DNA from 3 places in the Halomonas bluephagenesis genome. Region 1 is predicted to be linked to each of the others. Evidence: predicted binding sites of a transcription regulator. Region 1 holds the regulator's gene; each other region holds the start of a gene.
What was found. Region 1 encodes PhoB, which activates phosphate uptake and scavenging genes when phosphate is short. Its sites were predicted from a motif close to TGTCATANNNNTGTCANA; they were not measured.

Region 1 (3,130 bases):
TCAGCATAGTGGGTTGTCACTCTTGGTGCAGGAGTACTTTTTATCGACCATGGCTGATGATCTTGGCCTGCCTTCGCGCTAGGCTATCGCCAGCGTTTTCTTTTTGAGAGGTAAGCATGGATCGTTCTCTGTTGCGGCCAACGGGATGGGCCCGAGTGGCAGGTTTCTTACATTTAATGCGGTTGGACCGCCCGATTGGTACTTGGCTATTGATGTGGCCCACCTTATGGGCACTGTGGCTAGCGGCAGAGGGCGTGCCTGGGCGAAATGTGCTGCTGATCTTTATTGCCGGCGTGTACGTTATGCGCGCCGCGGGTTGCGTGGTCAATGATTACGCTGACCGCCATTTCGATGGTCATGTAAAGCGCACTAAGCATCGTCCGCTAGCCACTGGCCGTATCAGTGAAACCGAGGCTCAGCTGCTGTTTATCGCGCTGGTAGCCACTGCTTTCGTTTTAGTGCTATTGACCAACTGGTTTACGGTGCTGCTTTCGATAGGCGGTGTTGTCTTAGCGTTTATCTACCCGTTTATGAAACGCTATACCCACTTTCCCCAGGTGGTCTTGGGGGCTGCGTTCTCTTGGGCGATACCCATGGCATTTGGTGCGGTATTGGGCCATGTACCGTTTGAAGCATGGCTATTGTTTAGCGCGAATGTGTTGTGGACCGTTGCCTACGATACCCAATATGCCATGGTCGACCGCGACGATGACCTTAAAATTGGCATTAAATCTACCGCGGTGCTGTTTGGTAGCGCTGACCGTTTGATAATTGGTGTGCTGCAAGTGATGACACTGGGATTACTTGCCTGGGTAGGATGGCGTGTTGGTTTAGGTGGTTTTTTCTGGCTTGGGCTAGCAGGTATGGCCGCTACGTTTGCCCACCAACAGCGGTTAATTGCTGACCGTGAGCGTGATCGCTGCTTCCAGGCATTCCTTAATAATCATTGGTCTGGATTGTTAATTTTTGCAGGTATTGCACTAAGTTGGTGGCCAATAACTGGCTAAATATCCTCTATGTCATAGAATTGTCATCAAGTCATGGTGTTATCGTCACTGACATGTCTTTGAGTTACCTTTCATTGAACACCGTGAGGCCCTGGAATGACCGCCAAGACCGTTTTGATTGTCGATGATGAGGCGCCTATCCGCGAGATGATCGCTGTGGCGCTGGAAATGGCTGACTATCGCGTGCTTGAAGCGGATAACGCCCAGGATGCCCACGCAATGATGGTTGACCACCAGCCAGATCTACTTTTGCTGGACTGGATGATGCCGGGCACCAGCGGTATTGAGCTTGCAAGGCGTTTAAAGCGTGAAGAAGCCACTGCCGAAGTGCCTATCATTATGCTGACTGCTAAAGGCGAAGAAGATAACAAGATTCAAGGTCTAGAGGCCGGGGCAGACGATTATATCACCAAGCCTTTCTCTCCCCGCGAACTGGTGGCGCGCTTGAAAGCGGTATTGCGACGTACCACCCCCCGTGGTGTCGAAGATCCTATCGAAATTAACGGCTTGCTATTAGACCCGGTGAGCCACCGTGTGAGTGCTTACGGTAAGGCCTTGGAAATGGGGCCTACGGAATACCGATTGCTGCAGTTTTTCATGACCCACCAAGAGCGTGCTTATACCCGTAGCCAACTGCTCGACCAGGTGTGGGGCGGTAACGTATATGTTGAAGAACGGACGGTAGATGTTCACATCCGACGTCTACGTAAGGCCTTAGGGGAAGCTCACCAGAGTCTCATTCAAACGGTGAGAGGCACTGGGTACCGTTTTTCCGCGCGGGTGTAACGGTGCGCCTGTGGAGCCGAGAGTTATGGCGGGTTGCGTGGTTGGCTGCCCTAGGCGCGTGCCTGGGGTGGCTGCTGGGGCTGCCTGGTCTAGGATTTGCTGCGGGCTTAGCCGTTTGCTTGGTTTATCAACTGCGTCAACTGCGTGCGCTCTTTAAGTGGTTAACGCTTCATCCCCATGATGAGCCACCTGCTGCGAGCGGTATGTGGGGCGAGCTGTTCGATCGCTTGTATCGCTACCAAAAGAGCCAGCGAATTACTCAGAACCGTTTACGTGCCACCCTTGCACGTATTCAGGAATCATCCGAAGCAATGCGTGATAGTGTCGTCATGCTTGATCGGCACGGAGACCTTGAGTGGTGGAACAGCGCCGCGACAGAAATGCTGGGCCTGCAAACAGCCCATGACCGTGGCCAGCACATTACCAACCTACTTCGTGACCCGCGATTTATCAGCTACTTTAATGCGCGTAAATACGGTGAGCCGCTGACCTTAACGTCGCCCATCGATGAACGGCGTATCCTTCAATATCAAATTACCCTCTATGGTGATGATGAACGCTTGGTCATGGCGCGGGATATTACCCGCTTGCATCGTTTAGAGCAGATGCGTCGTGATTTTGTCGCCAACGTTTCCCATGAACTGCGCACTCCACTAACGGTACTAACGGGGTATTTGGAAACCTACGGCGACTTGAAAGAGCAACTTCCACCACGTTTGGGCCGAGGTATTGCTCAAATGGAAGAGCAGACGAAGCGGATGCAAAACTTAGTCAACGATTTGCTATTGCTCTCTCGGTTAGAAATTGACCAAGGTGGAGAAGATCATCACGCGCTGGCGCTGGGGCCAATGCTCGAGAGTATCCGCCGCGATGCGCTAGCGCTGTCTAATCGACAGCACAATGTTCAAGTCGTGCTTGAGAACGATGCGCGATTAGTTGGTAGTGAGCAGGAGCTGCATAGCGCTATTTCTAACCTTGTCTTTAATGCCGTGCGATATACCCCGGAGGGTAGTCAGATAACGCTTCGCTGGAAAACCCTACCGAATGGCGGTGCTTGCATTGAAGTCGATGATGACGGCGAGGGGGTAGATCCTGTTCATATCCCACGCTTAACCGAACGCTTTTATCGTGTTGATAAAGGACGTAGCACGGCAACTGGTGGTACGGGCCTTGGCCTAGCGATTGTGAAACACGTGTTGCTGAGACATGATGCGCTGCTACAAATTGAATCTCTCCCTGGCGAAGGGGCCCTCTTTCGCTGTGTTTTTCCGTCATCCCGCGTTGTCGAAAGCGAACCCCACCTCGCTTAATACTGTTTGAATACATATATTGTACAA
Region 2 (3,130 bases), 370 kb from region 1:
CCGTTATCCATATACTTACTACCAATAGCGAGACGGTCATACGCCTCGCCTGGGCGATTGGCATCGGCAGGGTCCCAAGCAGCGTCAGAAACGTATTTATAGACGTACTCGTTACGTGCATCGTGACCAGAGTAATAAACCACCGGCTGACCGGCCTCTAGCTTGCCTAACCAACACCCTTCATGGCGGAAACGGCCTAGTGCTGTGCGCTTAACCGCGAGGGCATCACTGTAGGGGTCGACTTCTACTTGGTAGCCAAAAGTGCGCGCTTCATTGCGGTAGTCATCTTCGGCACGCTCACCGCGTGGCGTGATATCGAAACGGGCAAACTCATCATTTTCTTCAGAGGCATCCCCCGCCGAGGTATCCCAACCATAGCGGCTTTTGTCAGTGGGGATACCAATCCGCGCGTCGTCCTGGAAGAGCTGACCGTGATTAACGAACACATTGGGCCAGTTCTCTTCGCAAGCGATATAAGTCCCCCAAGGAGTTACTCCGTGACCACAGTTGTTATTGGTACCACGGGTTTGAGTACCCACTGGCGAAAAGCGCGTTTTTACATAGTCGCTGCCCGCCACCGGGCCAGCAAGTTCCATCGGTGTCGCGCTGGTAAAACGGCGGTTATAGGATGATCCAGGCACATGCGACCAGTGACCGTTAGCATCTTTTTCGACTTCGACAATGGTGACGCCGTGAGCGTTGATTTCGGTACGCGACTCCTCCGCTGGACGCTTGCCTCCAGCGTCAGTGGGGCCACCCTGCGGAGCCCAGAGCGCATCTTGTTCGATATATTCGTTGTTGAGGGCTAACACAAAGCGCTGCGAGGCGTTATCGGCATCCAGGGCAAAACCAGCCATTCCATCGTGGTTCATACCCACGCTAGCGGCTTTACGCTCGGCGGTCATTGGCTGGTCGGGCTGCCAGCTGTCACCAGCGCTCAACGGCGTTCCCCACGGCACAAGCACTTGGGCAATATAGCCTTCTGGCACTACGACAGCATCTGTTCGCGACCCTTGAACCGCCTCAAACGCCAGCGTCAACGGCGTTTTTTGCGCCCCGTTTGAAGCCAGCGCTTGGGCGGCGCCGCCAAAGCCAAGCATTGAAGCAGCGGCCAAGCCTAAGCCGCCACGCATTACCGCACGCCGTGAAACATGCTGCGCCAACACATCCGCAAATGGCTGGTTGCTGCTCTGATTAAACAGGCGGTGATCTTCAATTTCCTTGCTCATAACGGTCCCCTTGTCACGGTTAACACGCGCTAGTTTTAAGTTAAGGAGACACTAATCAATTTAGATGACAGGGTAATGACGAGCACTCTACTGTTATATGAACGTTCATTAGCAAGCTTTCACCGACTATTAAACCTTTAGCGAAGCGTCTGCACGTTAGTTGAGAACGATGGTTAAGAGTGATGGTTGTGAGCGAGGGGGAAGTCTGCTAAATTAATGCTAATAGTTATCATTACCACAGGACATAACCTCTCATGCAGCCTAGGAAAAAAGATGTTTCGCCAGAAGGCTCACCTAGCGCATCTCGCGAGGTGACAAGTCAGGCGCTGCTTGATCAAGACGGTCAGTTGGTTATTCACCATGAACAGCGACGCTATGTGCTGCGCCGCACGAAAAGCGGCAAGCTGATCTTAACAGCGTAAGCCTTTTAAAAATAATCACTTACCTACTACTAAAATTTTTAGCCAGCCAGGTAGCCCATCGCCCCCAGCCAGCAACATTATCCATCACTTTCTGCTGGAACTGTCTGGCCCATGAAACCAACTCACACGTTAGGCCTTTGCCTTACCTTACTTCCTCTATTGCCCGCCTACGCCAATGACACGGATTTAGATCCCGTCACGGTAACAGGTACCCGAGCACCGACGGATCTGTCCCGCGCACCGCTGATTATCGACATCATTGACCGCCAAGACGCAACGCTTGCCACTGCGAGCCGCGTTGAAGACGTGCTGAGCCGCCAGCCTGGCCTGCATGTTGCTGGCCAAGGACGCCGTAACGGCCAAACGCTGAGTATGCGTGGCTTCGGGAGAAATGGTGTACTGGTGCGCCTGGATGGCGTTCGCCAAGATATTTCCACCGGACATGTGGGCAACTTTTTTCTAGACCCAGCGCTGATTCAAGAAGTGCAGATTGCCCGTGGCTCGCTTTCCAGTCTGTACGGTAGCAACGCCATGGGCGGCGTTGTTAGCTTTACCAGTGTCGAGGCCAGCGACCTGTTAGCCCCAGGTGAAGATAGCGGGGCACGTCTTTCCCTAGGTGGGGCGACGGCTAACAACGAGCTACGCGGCAGCCTGACCGCGTTTGGCCGCCGCGACACGGCTAATGGGCAAGTGGATGGGCTATTTTCTGTGGGCCGCAGCGAGTCCGGCGATATTCGTCGCGCGGGCGGTGATGAAGCAGTAGAAGATGCCAGCCTCAATAGCCTGCTGCTCAAAGGCGGCTGGATGCCAAATGACGAACAGCGGGTGTTTATTAGCTGGCAGCACTATGACGAGCGCGCCACCCAACCCGCTAATCCGCAGCAGCTATCAACCAGCGCTAGCAACCCATTACGCGACCGTGATGTTGAGAGCAATAACGTACAGCTTGGCCACCGCTGGCAACCGAGTGGTGCCACCGAAATCACCTCACAGCTCACTTTTAGCCAACAAGATATCGACGAGCCACAGGCTAGCCGTACCCTTGAACGAGTTGGCCTGCAGAGCGACGGCTATCACAGCATCGATCACGGCTGGCTTTCACAAACGCTGGTGTTTGGTGCCGAGCTAGAACAGGCCCGTCAGCGGCCTGATGGTGAAGCGAATGGTTTCCCCAAGGCAGATATTGATACCCAAGCGGCATATTTAGACACGACCCTCACTGCCGGTAGCTACTTGGCTGAAGGCGGCGCGGGGCAGTTTGACGTTGGCATAGGCGCTCGCTACGACCGCTATGACGCCAGCGGTCAAAACGATGCCGACAGCGTGCACGACCAAGTGTCGCCGCGCTTCCGCCTTGCCTGGCGACCCGACGACTCCTTGATGCTTTTCTCAGGCTACGCCGAAGCCTTCCGCGCGCCCAGCCTTTCCGAGCTTTACGCTAACGAGCGCCACTTTGCTGGGTTCTGTGCAGGGCCATTT
Region 3 (3,130 bases), 530 kb from region 1:
TGGGGGTTAATCGCGGTATCGAACGTTGGACCAAACGTCTGATGCCTCTACTAATCGTTACCATGCTGGTGTTGATTTTAACCATTCTCACCTTCGACGGGGCGATGGAAGGGCTAGTTGTTTATCTGTTGCCTGACTTTTCACAGGTGAATACCGAGCTGTTACTTGATGCCATGGGGCAGGCTTTCTTCTCACTTTCCATCGGTATTGGTGCCATGGTGGTTTATGGTTCTTATCTGAGTCGCAAGGCGAACTTACCCCGAGTAGGTGCCCAGGTGATGTTTATCGATATGGGCGTGGCGTTCATAGCCGGTCTTTTGATTATTCCGTCGCTCTATGTGGCCAAGGCTGTTGGTGTTGAGATCATGAATGAGCAGGGTGAGTTGACCAGCTCAGCGACGTTACTGTTCGATGTGATGCCCGCGATGTTTGCTCGGCTGGGCGTCATGGGAGGGGTGATGGAAGTGCTGTTTTTTGGTCTGTTAGCGGTTGCAGCACTGACGTCAATGTTTCCTGCGCTAGAAGTTCCTGTATCGACGCTGGAGGAAACCGGCAGTCTGTCACGCCGTTTTTCAACATTTCTGATTGGCGGAACTGCGTTTATAGGGTCGACGCTCATTCTGCTTAATTTTGACCAGCTGTTTGGTTTGGTGATCGGCCTCACCATTAATAGCATGCCGGTGATTGGCGCTTTAGTCTGTCTCTATGTTGGCTGGCTAATGTCTCGAAACGCCAAGCTACAGGAGTTGCGTCAGGGCGCTCCAGAGATCGAGCGCACTCTATTTTGGCGTCTGTGGCCATGGTATATCCGTGTGGTCTGCCCGTTAATGATCCTGGTGGTTATGGTGCGAAGCCTCACCTGATATCCATTGTGGTCTCAATAAAACGGCCGCTTTTCTGACTACCTGGGGTGGTGAGGAACTGAGTCGATGTTTTTGTGAGCTTTCTTCAAAAAATTCAGCCACAAAAAAGCCGTTACCTTTCGGTAACGGCTTTCTCTATGTTGGGTAGCGGGGACCGCCGATGTTAAAACAAAAGCGAACCGATGACCTTCCTAGGGTGGTGAAGAACTGAGTCGATGTTTTTTGTGAGCTTTCTTCACAAAATTTAGACACAAAAAACCGCTACCTTTCGGTAACGGCTTTTTCTATGTTTGGTAGCGGGGACCGCCGATGTTAAAACAAAAGCGAACCGATGACCTTGCTAGGGGGGTGAAGAACTGAGTCGATGTTTTTTGTGAGCTTTCTTCACAAAATTCAGACACAAAAAAACCGCTACCTTTCGGTAACGGCTTTCTCTATGTTTGGTAGCGGGGACCGGCGATGTTAAAACAAAAGCGAACCGATGACCTTGCTAGGGGGGTGAAGAACTGAGTCGATGTTTTTTGTGAGCTTTCTTCACAAAATTCAGACACAAAAAAACCGCTACCTTTCGGTAACGGCTTTCTCTATGTTTGGTAGCGGGGACCGCCGATGTTAAAACAAAAGCGAACCGATGACCTTGCTAGGGGGGTGAAGAACTGAGTCGATATTTTTTTGTGAGCTTTCTTCACAAAATTCAGACACAAAAAAACCGCTACCTTTCGGTAACGGCTTTCTCTATGTTTGGTAGCGGGGACCGGATTTGAACCGATGACCTTCGGGTTATGAGCCCGACGAGCTACCAGACTGCTCCACCCCGCATCAACGTGTGGCGTATTCTACGCATTTTTTACGCTATGTCAACCCTGTCTAGAAAACGTTTTAAAGGTAAGTTGCGACTTTCATCTTGCTGCAACATTGGAAGAGTAAAGCTATGCTTCCAATAGGCATAACAAAAAGCTTACTGTCAGTACGTCGTTCAACTAACAATACGACGTGCTGTGAATGCTAAAGCGCTACGGCGCTTATTTAGAATGGCTTTCGACATCATAATAGTGCTTAGCGTCCAAGCCATTTGTCATATCAGGGAGGTAGTCAATGGCCAATCAAGCCCCCGTCGCCTGGGTAACTGGTGGAACTGGTGGAATCGGAACGTCAATTTGTCATTCATTGGCGGATGCGGGGTATTTGGTAGTCGCGGGGTATCATAATCCTGAGAAAGCCAAAACCTGGCTGGAAACTCAGCAAGCCGCCGGTTATGACAACATCGCGTTATCGGGTGTTGATCTTTCCGACCACAATGCCTGCCTAGAAGGTGCTCGCGAAATCCAAGAAAAATATGGGCCTGTCAGCGTGTTGGTTAACTGCGCTGGCATCACTCGTGATGGCACTATGAAGAAGATGTCCTATGAGCAGTGGCATCAAGTGATCGATACCAACCTTAATAGCGTCTTCAACCCCTGCCGCAGTGTAATTGAAATGATGCTGGAGCAGGGTTACGGTCGCATCATCAATATTTCTTCTATCAACGGTCGCAAAGGCCAGTTTGGGCAGGTGAACTATGCGGCTGCCAAAGCAGGTATGCATGGGTTGACCATGTCGCTGGCGCAAGAAACGGCAACCAAAGGCATTACGGTGAATACCGTATCGCCAGGCTACATTGCCACCGATATGATCATGAAAATTCCCGAACAGGTGCGTGAAGCCATTCGTGAAACCATTCCAGTGAAGCGTTACGGTACACCGGAGGAGATTGGTCGTCTGGTCACGTTCTTAGCAGATAAAGAGTCAGGTTTTATTACTGGCGCCAATATTGATATTAACGGCGGTCAGTTTATGGGCTAATCGCCCAAAACGATAAGTTGCTTTATTCATTAAGGTAAAGCGTTAACGGGAGGCTAATCGCCTCCCGTTGCCATTGGTGGGGTGTGAAGTGCTTAAGGATGCGGTACTCGCGCCAGACGACTAAAGAGATTGTCAAACTCTTCCGCTTCCTTGCGCCACAGCTGGTTAGGCATGGGGCCAAGCGCCATGAGCGCTGCTAATATGTCGATAATTTCATCTGGTCGGCTGCGTTCGTTGTTTATCCCTTCATTCAGCCGTTCTACCTGAATCGCCAGCCGGAGAGGTTCATCACGCTGTTTGACGCTACCTAGCGCTAGCAAAGACAGGTGCACTCTTAGGCGAGCCAGCCCATCTTCCAGCTCTGTAAGTTTTTCGGCTGGGAGAGGTATCGAGGCGGTTAGCCGCGCATGATTACGCTGCTGATG

Region 2: REH51_RS07070 (PhoX family protein) is a predicted target of PhoB. The motif match lies at 1,293-1,310, and genes of this name have one in related genera.
Region 3: phbB (acetoacetyl-CoA reductase) is a predicted target of PhoB. The motif match lies at 1,761-1,778, and genes of this name have one in related genera.

Annotation. Positions count from the first base shown of each region.
Region 1 is NZ_CP133631.1:1,976,284-1,979,413, reverse strand. Features, by position in the region: gene REH51_RS08690 (chorismate--pyruvate lyase family protein) at 1-82, shown strand, start outside; gene ubiA (4-hydroxybenzoate octaprenyltransferase) at 117-1,007, shown strand; gene phoB (phosphate regulon transcriptional regulator PhoB) at 1,104-1,793, shown strand; gene phoR (phosphate regulon sensor histidine kinase PhoR) at 1,796-3,103, shown strand.
Region 2 is NZ_CP133631.1:1,607,845-1,610,974, forward strand. Features, by position in the region: gene REH51_RS07070 (PhoX family protein) at 1-1,229, opposite strand, end outside; gene hemP (hemin uptake protein HemP) at 1,484-1,651, shown strand; gene REH51_RS07080 (TonB-dependent receptor domain-containing protein) at 1,763-3,130, shown strand, end outside.
Region 3 is NZ_CP133631.1:2,506,379-2,509,508, forward strand. Features, by position in the region: gene REH51_RS11255 (sodium-dependent transporter) at 1-863, shown strand, start outside; tRNA gene REH51_RS11260 (tRNA-Met) at 1,606-1,682, opposite strand; gene phbB (acetoacetyl-CoA reductase) at 1,959-2,705, shown strand; gene REH51_RS11270 (DUF349 domain-containing protein) at 2,798-3,130, opposite strand, start outside.